Regions from separate parts of the Pseudomonas sp. TE3910 genome, predicted to be linked through region 1. Evidence: riboswitches for the same ligand, from Rfam matches in the RefSeq annotation. Region 1 holds a riboswitch; the other holds the start of a gene.
The links. Region 1 has a riboswitch for cobalamin ahead of cobO (cob(I)yrinic acid a,c-diamide adenosyltransferase). Riboswitches for the same ligand answer to the same signal wherever they lie in the genome.
Positions count from the first base shown of each region.

Region 1 (7,912 bases):
TTCGACCAATGCTTCACCGGCGTCGATGTCTACACCGGCGTCCTTGTAGCTCAGGGAGGGTTGCTTGCTCATGATCCAGGCCTTTAGGGGGGAGGGATTCGGGGGAATCGACCGTGACCTGCCAGGCAAAGCGGAGGTTTTCCTGCTGCCTGACCGTCGCCGGTCTGCGAAGGCGCGCGATTTTATCAGGGTTACCGGGTAGCGGCCATCCTCAGGCCGACGGGTAGAGCCTCAATCGATAGAAAAATGATGATTAACCACCTGCGACTGGTTGCCGCGCCATGGGCTGTATAAGGTATAGCCATGGTGTACTGATGAAAATGCCGTGACGATTGAATGTTTTACCGGGGCCTGTGGTCTCAACCCCGGGCGCGGTCAAGCGGTGCCTCTATTTATGAATGGACGGGAGTCCCACATGCGTTTGTGCTCATATCTGGTCCTCGGCTGTGTCGCGCTGTTTGGCCTGACCGCTCAGGCCGAAACCCTCTCCGGTTTGTACCAGGTGCGTCAACCGGTCAGCGGCCAAGGCGCCGAGGCACGCACCCAGGCTACCGAACAGGCGCTCAATACCCTGGTGTTGCGCCTGACCGGTGACAGTAAAGCCCTGCAGAACCCCGCCGTCGTGGCCCTTCGCAAAGACCCGCAACAGATCATCAGTCAGTTTGGCTATGAAGCCGGCCCGCCCGAAACCCTGTTGGTGGACTTCGACCCGGGCACAACTGATCGGGCGCTGCGCCAGGCGGGCTTGGCCCTATGGGGGAATAATCGTCCGGCGATTCTCGGTTGGTGGTTGAACGATAGCGCTGAAGGTTCGAACCTGGTCGGCGACGGGCAAAGCAGTGCCGTGGCGTTGCGTCGTGCGGCCCAGCACCGTGGTCTGCCTCTGCGCTTGCCGCTGGGGGATCTGGGCGAGCAGTTGGTCGCTACCGCGAAAAACCTGGAAGGTACCGACCCGGCGCCGTTGCGCGATGCCTCCGAGCGTTATGGTGCCGATGCGTTGTTGGCAGTGCATGCCACCGAGGCCGACGGCAAATGGCAGGGTACCTGGCGCCTCTGGCAGGGCGACCAGCGTGAGCAGGGCAAGGTTGAGGGTGCGGACCCAGCAGCCCTGGCCGATGCGGTAATGCTGGCAGTGAGCAGTCGTTTGGCGTCGCGATTCGTTGCGCGCCCGGGAGCCAGCAGTGAAATGCAGCTACAGGTGCAAGGTGCGAATCTGGAGCGTTATGCCGAGTTGGGCCGTGTGCTGGAGCCATTTGGTGCACGCTTGGTCAGTGCCGAGAAGGACGTACTGACCTACTCGGTCACCGGTAGCAGTGAGCAACTGCGTGCCCAGCTTGGCCTGGCCAGGTTGCAGGAGGTGCCTGCAAGCACGCCGATCGCGACTGCGCCGGTCAGCGCTGATCCGGCGGTTGCCGGTACAAGCGCTGCGTCTGTTCAGCCGTTCAATGGCCTGCGTTTTCGCTGGTAAAGGGAGTTACTGATGACGGGTACGCGCCGCTGGGTGTGGTTGGGCATGGCGTTGCTCTGTGCAGCCCTGGTGTATTGGTTGCACGCGATTCTCTCGCCATTCCTGGTCGGGATCATGCTGGCGTACCTGGCCGACCCGCTGGTTGATCGGCTGGAACGTGCAGGGCTGTCACGCACCTGGGGTGTGGTAGTGGTCTTCAGCCTGTTCGGACTGGTGTTGCTGGCCCTGTTGCTGGTGTTGATTCCCATGCTGGCCAAGCAACTGGTGCGGCTCTATGAGCTGACACCGCAGATGCTGGATTGGTTGCAACACGTAGCATTGCCCTGGGTGCAGGCGCGCCTGGGGCTGGCGGACGGTTTCTGGCGTTTCGACAAGGTCAAGGCCGCGATCAGTGCGCATATGGGGCAAACCAGCGACATCGTCGGTGTGGTGTTGTCTCAGGCGACGGCATCGGGCCTGGCGTTGCTCGGCTGGTTGGCCAACCTGGTCTTGATTCCAGTGGTGGGTTTCTACCTGCTGCGCGATTGGGACCTGATGATGGCCCGGTTGCGCAGCCTGTTGCCGCGTCAGCGTGAGGCCCAAGTGGTCGTGCTGGCTGGCGAGTGTCACGAAGTGCTGGGGGCGTTCGTTCGTGGCCAGTTGCTGGTAATGCTGGCGCTGGGCGTGATCTATGCGGCCGGGTTGATGCTGGTCGGGCTTGAGCTCGGCTTGTTGATCGGTGTGCTGGCCGGGCTGGCCGCCATCGTGCCGTACATGGGGTTTATCATCGGCATTGGCGCGGCAATAGTCGCCGGGCTGTTCCAGTTTGGCGGCGAGTTGTATCCGCTGCTCGGCATTGTCGCCGTGTTCATGATTGGCCAGATGCTCGAAGGGATGGTGTTGACGCCCATGCTGGTCGGCGATCGCATTGGCCTGCACCCGGTGGCGGTGATTTTCGCCATACTTGCCGGCGGTGAGTTGTTCGGCTTTACCGGTGTGTTGCTGGCCTTGCCTGTTGCGGCGGTGATCATGGTTTTGGTGCGGCATGTCCATGACCTTTATAAAGAATCCGATATTTATGCGGGCCAGATCGATCCTGATCTTTAGGCTGATATCAGAAGGCTTGCACTCGCGCCAGGCATCTAATGCAAGCCTTTGATTTTGCTTATGGTCTTCTGCGATTGTGCGAGTGACCTCACGGGTATAAACTTTGCAGACTTTTCAAGAAAGGCCCTTTGCGGCTTCCCAAGCCGCCCAGCCAGCATGAAACCGATCCAGTTGCCCCTGGGTGTGCGTCTACGTGATGACGCCACCTTCATCAACTACTATCCGGGTGCCAACGCCGCAGCATTGGGCTACGTCGAGCGACTCTGCGAAGCCGACGCCGGCTGGACCGAAAGCCTTATCTATCTGTGGGGCAAGCAGGGCGTGGGTCGCACTCACCTGTTGCAAGCGGCCTGCCTGCGTTTTGAGCAGATGGGCGAGCCGGCGGTCTATCTGCCGCTGGCGCAGTTGCTCGACCGTGGCATAGAACTGCTGGATAACCTCGAACAGTACGAACTGGTCTGCCTCGACGACTTGCAGGCCATTGCCGGCAAGCCAGAGTGGGAAGAGGCGATGTTTCACCTGTTCAACCGCCTGCGTGACAGCGGTCGACGGTTGTTGATTGCCGCGTCCAGTTCGCCTCGCGAGCTGCCGATCAAGCTGGCTGACCTCAAGTCGCGCCTGACCATGGCGCTGATCTTCCAGATGCGTGCATTGTCCGATGAAGACAAGCTGCGCGCCCTGCAACTGCGTGCTTCGCGCCGTGGCCTGCACCTGACCGATGAGGTTGGGCACTTCATTCTTACTCGTGGCACCCGCAGCATGAGTGCGCTGTTCGATCTGCTCGAACGCCTCGATCAGGCGTCGCTGCAAGCGCAGCGCAAGCTTACGATCCCCTTTCTAAAGGAGACCCTGGGCTGGTAGCGGCGATCTAGAGCCTCGGCACATAAAAGTCACATTTTTTTCGATTGAATTTGCAAATCGACTCGATAGAGGGCATAGTTTCCCCCTCATTGAACTCTAGACACGGTCGTGCCCATGCTAAATCGCTTCGCACCCCTCGTGCCCCTCGCACTTGTAACCCTGCTTTTTGGCTGCGCGGCGCATAGCCCTGTATCGCAGCAGCAGGAGCAGCAATCCATCGCTGCTCATCACGGTTCGGTCAAATCCTCTGGCACCTCTTCGGTGTTTGATGAAGAACTGGCTACTGAAGAAGAGCTGAGCGAGTTCGGCAGCAGCAAGCCTTACCAGCTGCCTGCGCTGGCCGATAACATTCTTGAGCGCGGTATGTCCCTGATCGGTACACGTTACCGTTTCGGCGGTACTTCCGAGGCCTCGGGCTTCGATTGCAGCGGTTTCATCGGTTATCTGTTCCGTGAAGAAGCTGGCATGAAGCTGCCTCGCTCTACCCGCGAGATGATCAACGTCAAGGCGCCACAGGTTGCGCGTAACAACCTCAAGCCAGGCGATTTGCTGTTCTTCAGCACCAATGGTCGCGGTCGTGTCAGCCACGCCGGTATCTACCTGGGTGACGATCAGTTCATTCACTCCAGCAGCCGTCGCAGCGGTGGTGTGCGAATCGACAGCCTTGGCGATCGCTACTGGAGCAAAACCTTCATCGAAGCCAAGCGCGCGCTGGCAATGGCGGGTCCGACCACCATTTCGCGTAACTGAGCCTCGATCAGGTTTGACACGGCGACGTAGCCCTAGGGTGCGTCGCCGTGCTTGTTTTTAGAAAGCGTCTAATCTTCACTACCACTATTTTCTGGCCAAGTGCCAGCCGGCTTCAGACAGGATGTTCTGACTATGTCGATGATGGCGCGTTTCGCGGTACTTGCCCTGGCAGCCCTGCTGGGCGCCTGCTCAACCCAGGCTCCGGCCCCGCGAGTGGTCGAGCCTGCGGTCATGGCACCGCAAGTCTATTTCTCCCCGGTTGCCGAAGATGTACTGTTCCGCGCCTTGGGCCTGGTGGGTACGCCGTATCGTTGGGGTGGCAACACGCCAGACTCCGGATTCGATTGCAGCGGCCTGATCGGCTATGTTTATCGTGATGCCGCAGGTATTTCCCTGCCGCGTTCTACCCGCGAGATGATCGGCATTCGTGCGCCGAACATCGAACGTAATGCGCTGCAGTCTGGCGATCTGGTGTTTTTTGCCACCAATGGTGGCTCCGAGGTCAGCCATGCCGGTATCTATGTGGGCGAAGGGCGTTTTGTCCATGCGCCTCGTACCGGTGGTACGGTGCGGCTGGACTACCTCGCGAACAGCTATTGGCAAAAGGCTTACCTGAACGCCAAGCGTGTGCTGCAACCGCCGCAGCCGAACCTGGCACGCAACCCCTGATCTGAATCGAGGTGGGCGATGACCGGTCAGACGCTCTACCTCGACGATGCCCTCTATCTCTACCTGCAAGGTGTTTCACTGCGTGAGACGCCGCTGTTGGCGCGTCTGCGTGCTGAAACCCAGGCGTTGCCAGAGGCGCGCTGGCAGGTTGCGCCAGAACAGGGGCAGTTGCTCGCCTTGCTGATACGGTTGATCGGTGCCCGTCGAGTCATCGAGGTGGGTACCTTCACTGGCTACAGCGCCCTGTGCATGGCGCAAGCCATGGATGGGGGGCATCTGCTGTGTTGCGATCTGCCAGGCCATTACAACGCCACGGCACAGCGCTACTGGCAAGAGGCCGGTGTTGCCGAGCGTATCGAGTTGCGCCTGGGGCCGGCGCTGCAAACCCTGGCAACGCTCGATGCAGAAGCCTTCGACTTGATCTTCATTGATGCCGATAAGGCCAATTACCCGCGTTACCTGGAGGAAGCCTTGCGCGTGCTGCGTCCGGGTGGCCTGCTGGTGTTCGACAACACCCTGTGGAGTGGGCGCGTGCTTCAGGTCGTACCGGACAGTGAAGACACCCGTGCAATCCAGGCGCTGAACGCGGCATTGAAGGACGACCTGCGGGTGGATTTGTCGTTGCTGCCGCTGGGGGATGGGCTGACCTTATGCCGCAAGCGCTGAACGTGTCTGTCGTGCCTCGCGCATGGCACGGCGTCAGCAGGTGTTCTGACAGCTTTAATTGACGCTCCCGGCCCAACCCTCTAACCTTCGCGACTTGTTTCAGGTGCTCTGCAGCCGTGGCGGTTGGCAGGGTGAAACAGGGAAGCCGGTGGGCGCTTGCAGCGCGATTCCGGCGCTGCCCCCGCAACGGTAGGTGAGTCAAGGTTACGCAGGGCCACGGGGTCTACGACCCGGGAAGGCGCGTCGCCAGGGTGTGCATGACCCCGCTCACAAGCCCGGAGACCGGCCTGTTACAGCCAACGGCATCACGGAGGGTGATGCGCGGTACGCCGGCCTCTGGCCGCAGCCCTGCGCGTTTTTCGTGTGCTTTGTCCATTCATCTGTCGCGCCGCCCAGTGGCCTTTCCAAACCCCAGCCCGTGCCGGTCGTCGTTGCTGACGATGGCCTGTGGTGCCCGGCCGACAGTTGCCTGCGGAGACTAGCGATGACTGAATCCACCGAGCGTGACGAACGCCACTTGGCGCGCATGCTGCGTAAAAAAGCGGTGATCGACGAGCGTATTGCCAATTCCCCGAACGAGTGCGGCTTGCTGCTGGTATTGAGCGGCAATGGCAAGGGCAAGAGCAGTTCGGCGTTCGGCATGCTTGCCCGCGCCATGGGCCACGGCATGCAGTGCGGCGTGGTGCAGTTCATCAAGGGCCGCAACAGCACCGGAGAAGAACTGTTCTTCCGGCGTTTCCCCGAGCAGGTGCGTTATCACGTGATGGGCGAGGGGTTTACCTGGGAAACCCAGGACCGGCAGCGTGACATTGCCGCGGCTGAAGCCGCCTGGGTGGTGACGCGCGAGTTGCTACAGGATCCGACCATCAGCCTGGTGGTGCTCGATGAACTGAACATCGCACTCAAACATGGCTACCTCGACCTGGAACAGGTGCTCACCGACCTGCAGGCCCGGCCACCGATGCAGCATGTGATCGTTACCGGTCGCGGTGCCAAGCCGGAGCTGATCGAACTGGCCGATACCGTCACTGAGATGGGCATGATCAAGCATGCGTTTCAGGCCGGTATTCGTGCCCAGAAAGGCGTCGAACTATGAGTGAAACCCGGCATTGCCCGGCGGTATTGATTGCGGCGCCGGCGTCCGGTCAGGGCAAGACCACGGTCACTGCGGCGCTGGCGCGGCTGCACCGCAACCAGGGTCGCAAGGTGCGGGTGTTCAAATGTGGCCCGGACTTTCTCGATCCGATGATCCTTGAGCGTGCGAGCGGCGCCCCGGTCTACCAGTTGGACCTGTGGATGATTGGCGCCGAGCAGAGCCGACGCTTGCTGTGGGAAGCAGCGGCTGAAGCCGACGTGATTCTCATCGAGGGCGTCATGGGCCTGTTTGACGGTACGCCATCCAGTGCCGATCTGGCTCGGCACTTTGGTGTGCCGGTGCTGGCGGTGATCGACGGTACAGCCATGGCGCAAACCTTCGGTGCGCTGGCGTTGGGCCTGGCACGCTATCAGCCAGACCTGCCATTTGCTGGCGTACTGGCCAACCGCGTCGGTTCATTGCGCCACGCACAACTGCTGGAGGGTAGCCTCACCGAGGGGCTGCGCTGGTATGGCGGCCTGTCACGGGAAACCGCCATCGAGTTGCCAAGCCGTCACCTGGGGCTGGTTCAGGCCAGTGAACTGAACGACCTCGACCTTCGCCTTGATGCGGCCGCCGCGGCGCTGGGGGGAAGTTGCGAATCGGCGTTGCCACCGAGCGTAGCATTTTCAGCCCCCCAACCGCACACGGTTGAGCCTTTGTTGGCCGGTGTCCGCATCGCAGTGGCCCGTGATGAGGCGTTTGCCTTTACCTATGGCGCCAACCTCGATGTGCTCCGCGACATGGGCGCGCAACTGAGCTTTTTCTCGCCGCTGCATGACGAACAGTTACCGGAGGCCGACAGCCTCTATTTGCCGGGCGGTTACCCTGAACTGCACCATCAGGCCCTGGCGGCCAACAGACCCATGCTGACGGCCATTCGTACCCATCATCAATTGGGCAAGCCGCTGTTGGCCGAGTGCGGTGGCATGCTCTACCTGCTGGATGCCCTCACTGATGTGGCGGGTGAGCGTGCCGAGTTGCTCGGCCTGTTGCCCGGTGAGGCCGTGATGCAAAAGCGCTTGGCGGCGCTGGCGTTGCAAGCGGTGGCATTGCCGGAAGGCACCTTGCGCGGGCACACCTACCACCATTCGTTGACCCAGACCGAGTTGACCCCGATTGCTCGCGGGCAGAGCCCCAATGGTGGGCGTGGAGCCGAAGCGGTCTATCGCTGTGGGCGGCTGACCGCCTCCTATGTGCATTTCTATTTTCCTTCCAACCCCCACGCGTCGGCGGCGCTACTGGCACCATGAGCGAACACGATTTCAGCGCGGACG
Region 1 is NZ_JBWBQN010000001.1:2,179,483-2,187,394, reverse strand. It holds gene purM (phosphoribosylformylglycinamidine cyclo-ligase) at 1-72, opposite strand, end outside; gene ACZ9H3_RS09825 (DUF2066 domain-containing protein) at 416-1,468, shown strand; gene ACZ9H3_RS09820 (AI-2E family transporter) at 1,481-2,554, shown strand; gene hda (DnaA regulatory inactivator Hda) at 2,711-3,415, shown strand; gene ACZ9H3_RS09810 (C40 family peptidase) at 3,530-4,165, shown strand; gene ACZ9H3_RS09805 (C40 family peptidase) at 4,298-4,834, shown strand; gene ACZ9H3_RS09800 (O-methyltransferase) at 4,853-5,500, shown strand; cobalamin riboswitch at 5,585-5,805, shown strand; gene cobO (cob(I)yrinic acid a,c-diamide adenosyltransferase) at 5,985-6,596, shown strand; gene ACZ9H3_RS09790 (cobyrinate a,c-diamide synthase) at 6,593-7,888, shown strand; gene bluB (5,6-dimethylbenzimidazole synthase) at 7,885-7,912, shown strand, end outside.

Region 2 (7,912 bases), 760 kb from region 1:
AATCGCCGAGGAACAGCACCACCAGTACTGCGCCCAGCGCCGCACCGGAGCTGACCCCCAGCAGGTGCGGGTCGGCCAGCGGGTTGCGAGTCACGGCTTGCAGGGCGGTACCGACCAGGGCCAGGCCGGCGCCAACCAGTGCGCCCAGCACCACCCGTGGTGCACGAATCAGCCAGACGATGCGTGACTGGCCCTGCGTCCAGTCACCGCCACCGCGTAGCCCCAACTGCTCGCCAACAATCCCCCAGACGTACGCCAACGGTACGCTCGCCGAGCCAAAGGCCAGCGCCGTCAGGCACGACACCAGCAGCACGCCCAGTAACCCAAGCACCAATAGGCGGTACGCCGCCACGCTACGTATCTGCATCACTGACCTGCCCGCGCCACGGTCTGCGGATGCAGGGCGTTGGCGATAGTTTCGATGGCCTCGGCGTTGTCCACGGACGGCGTCACCGCCACATAGGGCAGCACGATAAAGCGTTGCGTGCGGATTGCACTCACGCCCTGCAGGGCCGGGTGCTGCAGCAGGAAATCACGCTTCTGTTGCCAGGTGCGTGGGCCATAGTCGACGATCAGGATGACCTCGGGGTCTCGCTCGACCACACTTTCCCAGTTGACCTGGGTCCAGCTGGCGGCGATGTCATCCATCACGTTGTGGCCACCTGCCGTCGTCAATAGCGCCTGCGGAATACCCAGGCGCCCAGAGGTCATGGGGCGGTCTTCGCCGCTGTCATAGAGGAATACGCGCGGCGTTTCGTCCGTTGTCGCCAGCCGCACCTGAACCCGGGCGATACGTTGGCGCAGGTCGTTGATCAACGCCTCGGCGCGGGCTTCGACCGAGAAGATTCGCCCGAGATTGCCCAGGTCACGGTACAGGTCGTCAAGGCTGGCCTCGCGTTGCGGCATGATCCGCGAGCAGGACTCGCTCAGTTCATAGACCTTGATCCCCAGCGGTTCAAGGCTGGCCGGGGTGAGCGGGCCGCCAATCCGCATGCCATAGCCCCAACCGGCGAAAAAGAAGTCGGCACCCGCGTCCAGCAGGTTCTCTTCGCTGGCGTAGTGGCTGGCGAGTTCCGGTACGCCCTCGAGGGCCGTGCTGAGCCTCGGGTCGAGGGTTTTCCAGCCGCTGACGCCGGTGTAGCCGACCATGCGTTCGCGCAGGCCGAGGGCAAGTAACATCCCGGTCAGGTTGATGTCATGGCTGACCACGTGCTGCGGCGCCTGCTCGAACGTGACCTGGCGGTTGCAGCTCTGCACACTCAGCGGGTAATGGCTGGCCTGGGCCGAGAGGGCCGGCAGCAGCGCAAGCCAGGCGAGGTAGGGAAGCGCTCGTTTCATGGTTCGGTGATCCAGGTAATGCGCGGGTAGCCGGCCAGTGGATGGGTGTCGACCAGTGCATGCACACCGAATACCTGGTGCAGGCGTTCGGCCGTCAACACCTCGGCCGGTGTGCCGCTGGCGACAATGCAGCCGTTGTCGATGACGTAAAGGCGGTCGCAGAATGCCGCAGCCAGGTTCAGGTCGTGGAAACTGGCCAGGGTGCTCAAGCCCAGGCGGCGCAAGTGGCCCAGCAGTTCCAGTTGGTAGCGTGGGTCGAGGTGGTTGGTCGGCTCGTCGAGTATCAGCAGTTGCGGTTGCTGCACCAGTGCACGGGCCAGCAGCACGCGCTGTTTTTCGCCACCGGAAAGGGTGGCGAAATCGTGTTGATCAAGGTTGCCCAGGCCAACCGCGCCGAGGGTCTGTGCGATCAGCTGGCGGTCTGCCTGGTTGTCGCCGGCAAACATCCCCTGGTGGGGCGTGCGGCCCATGGCCACGACGTCAGCCACGGTAAGGCCGAACGCCTGGGGAAACTCCTGCAGCACGACGGCAATGCGTTGTGCGCTCCAGCGCGGGCGCTGTTGCCAGAGGTCAGTGCCGTCCAGGCTGACGTGCCCGGCCAAGGGCGGGTTGAAGCGGTAGGCGCAGCGCAACAGGCTGGTCTTGCCACTACCATTGGGGCCGATCAGACCGACGAACTCACCGGCCGCCACGTGCAGGTCGATACCGTGCAGCAACCAGTGCTGGCGACGCTCGAGTGCTGCCGGCGTCCAGCGCAGTTGTTGGATATTCAATGCGGTCATGAGCGGCGGTTCCTTGTGCCTTAGAAACGGTAATCGAGGGTGGCGAAGTACGAGCGCGGCGCCCCCATCAGCCATTGCTCAGCGCTATGGGCCGTGACGGCATAGCGGCGGTCGAGCAGGTTATTCAGTTGCAGGCCCAAACGCACCTCCGGCAGCAGTTGCCAGCCGAGATTCCCATCGATCACGGTGTAGCCCGGTACCGTTGCGGTGTTGGCGGTATCGGCATAGCGCGCATCAACGTAACGCAAGCCCAGCCCGGCATCGAGGTTGTTGCGCAAGGCCTTGCTGAGCCAGAGGTTGGCGGTGCGCCGTGGTACACCGATCGGGCGGTTGCCCGAGCGGGACACGATATTACCGGCCACCACCTCGTCGAAGTCATCATACGCGGCACGCACCAGCGAGGCGTTTGCCGAGACGTGCCACTGCTGCGCAAGGGCCAGCTCCAGGGTCGCCTCCAGGCCTTCGGAAGACTGCTGGCCGACTTGCTGGGTGAGTCGCGTGTGGCTGTCGGTGACCACCGGCAGCTTCTTTTTCACGATCTGATAAGCCGCCAGCGTCCACTCGCCACGGCCGTTCCAGAACTGCTGCTTGAGGCCGAGTTCGGTTTGCTTCGACTCGGTCAGGTCCATCTGCTGTGCAGCCGGGCTGAGGCTGATCAGGTCGCCAACCCCGTCTTCACTGGTGGAGTACTGGCCGTACAGCGACAGCTGATCGGTGACTGCATACACCAGCCCGGCACGCCAGTTGCCGCCGTCGAGGCTGCGGTCGCTGCGCGTGCCGTCGACCCGGTTGTCTCGGTCGATATGGTTCTGGTCGCGGCGAATTCCGGTGACCAACGACCAGCGCTCTGACAATTGCGTGCGGTTTTCCGCGAACAGGGCAAAGGTCTGGGTGGTGCTGTGAGTTTGTGGGCGGGTGGGGTCCTGGCTGCTGAAGTATCCCGGGGCCGGCTGCCACGGGTCGATGTAGTCGCCGCCGTTGTCGGTGTACGGCGAATTGCTGTCGACGTCGAAACGAATCCGGTTGTATTCGGCACCGACCACGGTCTTGCTCGTCAGGCCGAACAACGTATGGTCGAGAGAGAAGCTCTGGCGGTCGCCGATTTGCTCCTGGTCATGCTTGATGTGCAGGTAGCTCTGGCGCAGCAGTTGGTCGCGGCTGCTGTCCCAGCTGTAGTCCTCGGCATTGCGCCAGTGCCGGCGGCTCTTGATGTAATAGAGCTGGTTGCTGGCCGTCAGGCTCTCGTTGATCGACCAGTCGCTGTTCAGTCGCGTCCATTCATCGTGGTAACGCTGTACCGCGTCATGGAGGTTGTAGTTCTTTTTGCGCAGGCTGTCGCGGTAGTGGCCGTCGATCAGCGGAGTACCGAAGTCGTTCATCGGCTCACTGTCGCCACGCTCATGGGCCAGGGTGAAGCTCAGGTCATCACTGGCATCCCAACGCAGCGCGGCACTGCCGGCGAGGTTTTCCGAGTCGCCGCGATCAATCCAGCCGTTGCTCTGCTCACGGTTGAGGGTGAGCCGGTAGCTCAGCCGCTCGTTTAACGAACCACCGCTGTCCAGGCCCAATTGCTGGCGGTCATACGAGCCATAGCCCAGGCGCAGATGGTTACGGATCTCGCCGATGAAGGGCTTCTTCGGGATCACGTTGATCACGGCCCCGGTTGCCCCTTCGCCATACAGCACCGAGGCCGGGCCACGAATGATATCGATGCGCTCGACCATCCACGGGTCTACCGGGAAGCTCTGGGTGCCTGCACCGGTGTACAAGCGCGAGCCGTCGAACAGGGTCATCACCGAGCTGTGACCGCTGAAGCCTCGGGCAGAAAGGGCTGTGTTGCCGTTGCCCGGGGTGCCCACAGAGGTGATGCCCGGCGAGCGACTGACCGCGTCCTGCACACTGCGGTTGTTGCGCCCGTCGATGGCCTCGGCATCGAGGCTGCTGGTGCTGGCAGGCGTCTCCAGCGCACTGAGGTTCAGTCGGGAGCCGGTCGGCAGTGGTGTTGCCAGAGTGATGGCTTCGTGTTCGCTATCATGATCGCCCGTGATGGCTGTCGAGGGCAGGGCGAGGATGCGCTCGGTATCATCGGTGGCCAGTGTCGGCAGTGAAAGCGAGAGGCAAGCAGAGGACACAAGTGTGTGAAACAGGTAATTGCGGGACATGTCGTTCCAGGCTGAAACAGGAATGAATGAATCCCGGGGGAATAACGCATAGAGGCATGACGAGCACGCAGGCGCCCGCCAACCGGCCTGCGCCCGCCCACCGCGGGGTTGCCAAACAAGGCTTCAGGCCGGTCTCCGGGCTTGCGAGGGTCATGAGGCCTTCACCTTCCCATGCCGTGGCACAGTGGTCTGTCGAAGGCCTCGCTCGCTTACCGTTGCGGGGGCAGCGCCGGACTGGTCAAAGAGACGCACCGGCTTCCCGTTTCACCCTGCGCACGGCGGCGCAGGACACCTGAAACTGGCGCGCATCTGAACATCGAACGCCAGCTCAGTCAATCACTTAGCCGCGTTGCGCGGCAGCAGCGGCGGGTGTTGTCGTGCTCGATTTGCGCACCAGGCTGATCATCAGGACGATGCCGGCAACCGCTGCGGTCATCAGGGTTTCATAGCGATATGCGGCGCTGAACAACATGTAGCCGAGCACGCTGCAGATCAAGGCGATGACGAACCAGGTCAGCCATGGGAACAGCCACATCCGAAACACCGGGGTCTGGCCTTTCTGCTCCAGCTGCTTACGCATGCGCAGTTGTGACACCGCGATCACCAGGTACACCAGCAGGGCGATGGCGCCGGTGGTCGAGAGCAGGAAGCCAAAGACCTTGCCCGGCAACAGGTAGTTGATCAGGCAGCCGACGAAGCCTGCCAGGGTGGACATCAGCACGGCCACGGTCGGCACGCCGCTGCGCGAAATATAGCGTGTTGCAGTCGGTGCTTCGCCGCGTGCGCCCAGCGAGTAAAGCATGCGTGATGCGGTGTACAGGCCCGAGTTCATGCAACTGGTCACGGCGACGAACACCACCAGGTCAACGATCAGTTTCGCGCCTGGCACATTGAGCACTTCCAGTGCGCGCTGGAACGAGCCGACTTGCAGCAGCCGTGGATCGTTCCAGGCAACCAGCGAGACGATGAAGAAAATCGAGAAGATGTAGAAGATCGCAATACGGTAGATCACCAGGTTGGTGGCGCGGCGGATCTTCTCTTTGGGGTTCTCGGTTTCGTCGGCGGCGATGGTGACGATTTCGGCGCCGAAGAACGAGAAGATGGTCACCAGAATGCCGCCCAGCACCGCACCAAAGCCATTCGGCATGAAGCCGCCATTGCTCAGCAGTTGGCCGACCCCCGAGACTTCAGCCAGCGGCCAGTAGCCCAGTACGGCCGCGCTGCACACGCCGATGAAGGCCAGGATGGCGATGATCTTGATCAGGGCGAACCAGTACTCGAAGGTGCCGAAATTGCGCACGCTGATCAGGTTGGTGGCCGACAGGGTGACCATGATCAGGAAGGTGAAGGCCCAGGACGGGATGGCGGGGTACCAGGCATGCAGGATGTCGGCACCGGCGATGGCTTCTACCGGGATGATCAACACCCAGAACCACCAGTACAGCCAACCGATGGTGAAACCGGCCCAAGGGCCGATGGCCTCGCCGGCGTAGGTGGAAAACGAACCGCTGTTCGGGTTTGCAACGGCCATTTCGCCGAGCATGCGCATGACCAACAGCACCAGCAAACCGGTCAGTGCGTAGGAGATCAGGATGGCCGGGCCTGCGGTGGCGATGGCGTTGGAGGAGCCGATGAATAGACCCGCACCGATAATGCCTGCGATGGAGATCATCGAGACCTGGCGTGTGGTCAGGCCATGCTTGAGCGAGCGTTGCCCGCGGTTGTTATTGTTTGAACTCATGCATCAACCCTCGGTTCAGCAGCCCCCTGGCTCACAGGTCCGTTCGGGGTGAGCCGGCGCTGAACAATCGTTAGTAAGGAAACCTTCCGTGTCGGTACTGCGTCCTGCTCCTGGTAATTGATCCAGATCAGTATTGGTCGACGAACGGGGCTTCAACAAACGAGCAATACTCAGAACATCATTCCTTGGGGGAATTCAATGTGTGCCTGGGACGACCGTGCGAGGTCTTAAGGAAAACCTTCTTGCTAAGTGATTTGTGGCCGGTGACGCCAGATTCGATACTTTTAGGAATGACAGTAGAATTTTTATTCGCTTGTGCCAGGCCACCGTCACTCGCTTAGATAGCCGCCATACACGACCCTCAAGCCACGGGAGCGGCGCTTGTCATGCCTGCGCAAACCATCAGCAATTCCATCGCAATAGTTCACCCGATCGAACTCGATCATGGCCGCAATGCCGAGGTCTGGGATGTCGATGGCAAGCGTTACATCGACTTTGTCGGCGGTATCGGCGTGCTCAACCTGGGCCATTGCAACCCGGCGGTGGTGGCGGCGATTCAGGCGCAAGCAGCACGCTTGACCCACTCGGCGTTCAACGCTGTGCCGCACACGCCTTACCTTCAGTTGATGGAGCGGCTTGTGGCGTTCATCGGCCTGAGCTACCCGGCCAGTGGCATGCTCACCAACAGTGGTGCCGAAGCGGCCGAAAATGCCCTGAAAATTGCCCGGGGCGTTACCCGGCGCACTGCGGTGGTGGCGTTCGACGGCGGTTTTCATGGCCGCACCCTGGCCACCCTGAACCTCAATGGCAAGGTCGCCCCGTACAAACAAGGCATTGGTGTGTTGCCGGGGCCGGTGTATCACTTGCCATACCCCAGCCCGGACAACGACGTCAGTGTCGATCAGGCGCTGAAGGCCATGGAGCGCCTGTTCAGTGTCGAAATCGACGTCAACGAGGTGGCCTGTTTTATCGTGGAGTCGATTCAGGGCGAGGGTGGTTTCCTGGCGCTGGAGCCAGCGTTTGCCCGGCACCTGCGTCAGTTCTGCGATGAGCGCGGGATTCTGCTGATTGTCGATGAAATTCAGTCTGGCTTCGGGCGCACCGGGCAGCGTTTCGGCTTCGGTCGCCTGGGTATTGAGCCGGACCTGCTGCTGCTGGGCAAGAGTATTGCTGGCGGGGTTCCGCTGGGCGCGGTGGTGGGCCGTCGGCAATTGATGGACACGCTGCAGCGCGGCGCATTGGGCGGTACCTATTCAGGCAACCCAATAGCCTGTGCGGCGGCGTTGGCCAGCCTGGAGCAAATGAGCGACAGCAACCTCGCCACCTGGGGCGAGCGGCAAGAGAAGGCGATTGTCGAGCGTTATCAGCGCTGGAAAGCATCCGGTTTGTCCGCTCACCTGGGGCGCCTGACCGGCACAGGCGCCATGCGCGGCATCGAGTTGGTAAATGCCGACGGCTCGCCAGCACCTCAGGCGCTGGCCACGTTGTTGCAAACCACTCGTGAGGCGGGGCTGTTGATCATGCCGAGTGGCAAATACCGGCATATCGTGCGCCTGCTGGCGCCGCTGACCATCGAACCCGAGGTGTTCGAGGAAGGCCTGGATATTCTCGAACGCTGCCTGGCTGGACTCAGCGCCTGACATCATTGCCCGCCTTACTGCTCACAGCGGCCCTCGGGCCGCTGTAGCACGACGTCCTGAAGACCCTGACCCGGCTGGCGACCTTGCCACCTCGGTAAAAAATACCCTTCACCCCATGAACCTTGTGCAGCGGCTCCAGTCTTAGGCCCTGCCTTGGCATGTCTTGCCTTGGCTGCGTTACTGCCTTTTCTGTCGTCACCTCTTCAGAGCTGTCTGCCTCATGCGCCAAGCCGTCCACTGTTCCCGCGT
Region 2 is NZ_JBWBQN010000001.1:1,416,280-1,424,191, reverse strand. It holds gene ACZ9H3_RS06255 (FecCD family ABC transporter permease) at 1-367, opposite strand, end outside; gene ACZ9H3_RS06250 (ABC transporter substrate-binding protein) at 367-1,338, opposite strand; gene ACZ9H3_RS06245 (ABC transporter ATP-binding protein) at 1,335-2,120, opposite strand; partial or broken gene ACZ9H3_RS06240 (TonB-dependent receptor) at 2,141-4,332, opposite strand; cobalamin riboswitch at 4,392-4,592, opposite strand; gene ACZ9H3_RS06235 (amino acid permease) at 4,623-6,023, opposite strand; gene ACZ9H3_RS06230 (2-aminoadipate transaminase) at 6,410-7,663, shown strand; gene ACZ9H3_RS06225 (CAP domain-containing protein) at 7,884-7,912, shown strand, end outside.
Region 2: linked by a shared signal. The riboswitch ahead of ACZ9H3_RS06240 (TonB-dependent receptor) and the one ahead of cobO (cob(I)yrinic acid a,c-diamide adenosyltransferase) in region 1 are both predicted to bind cobalamin.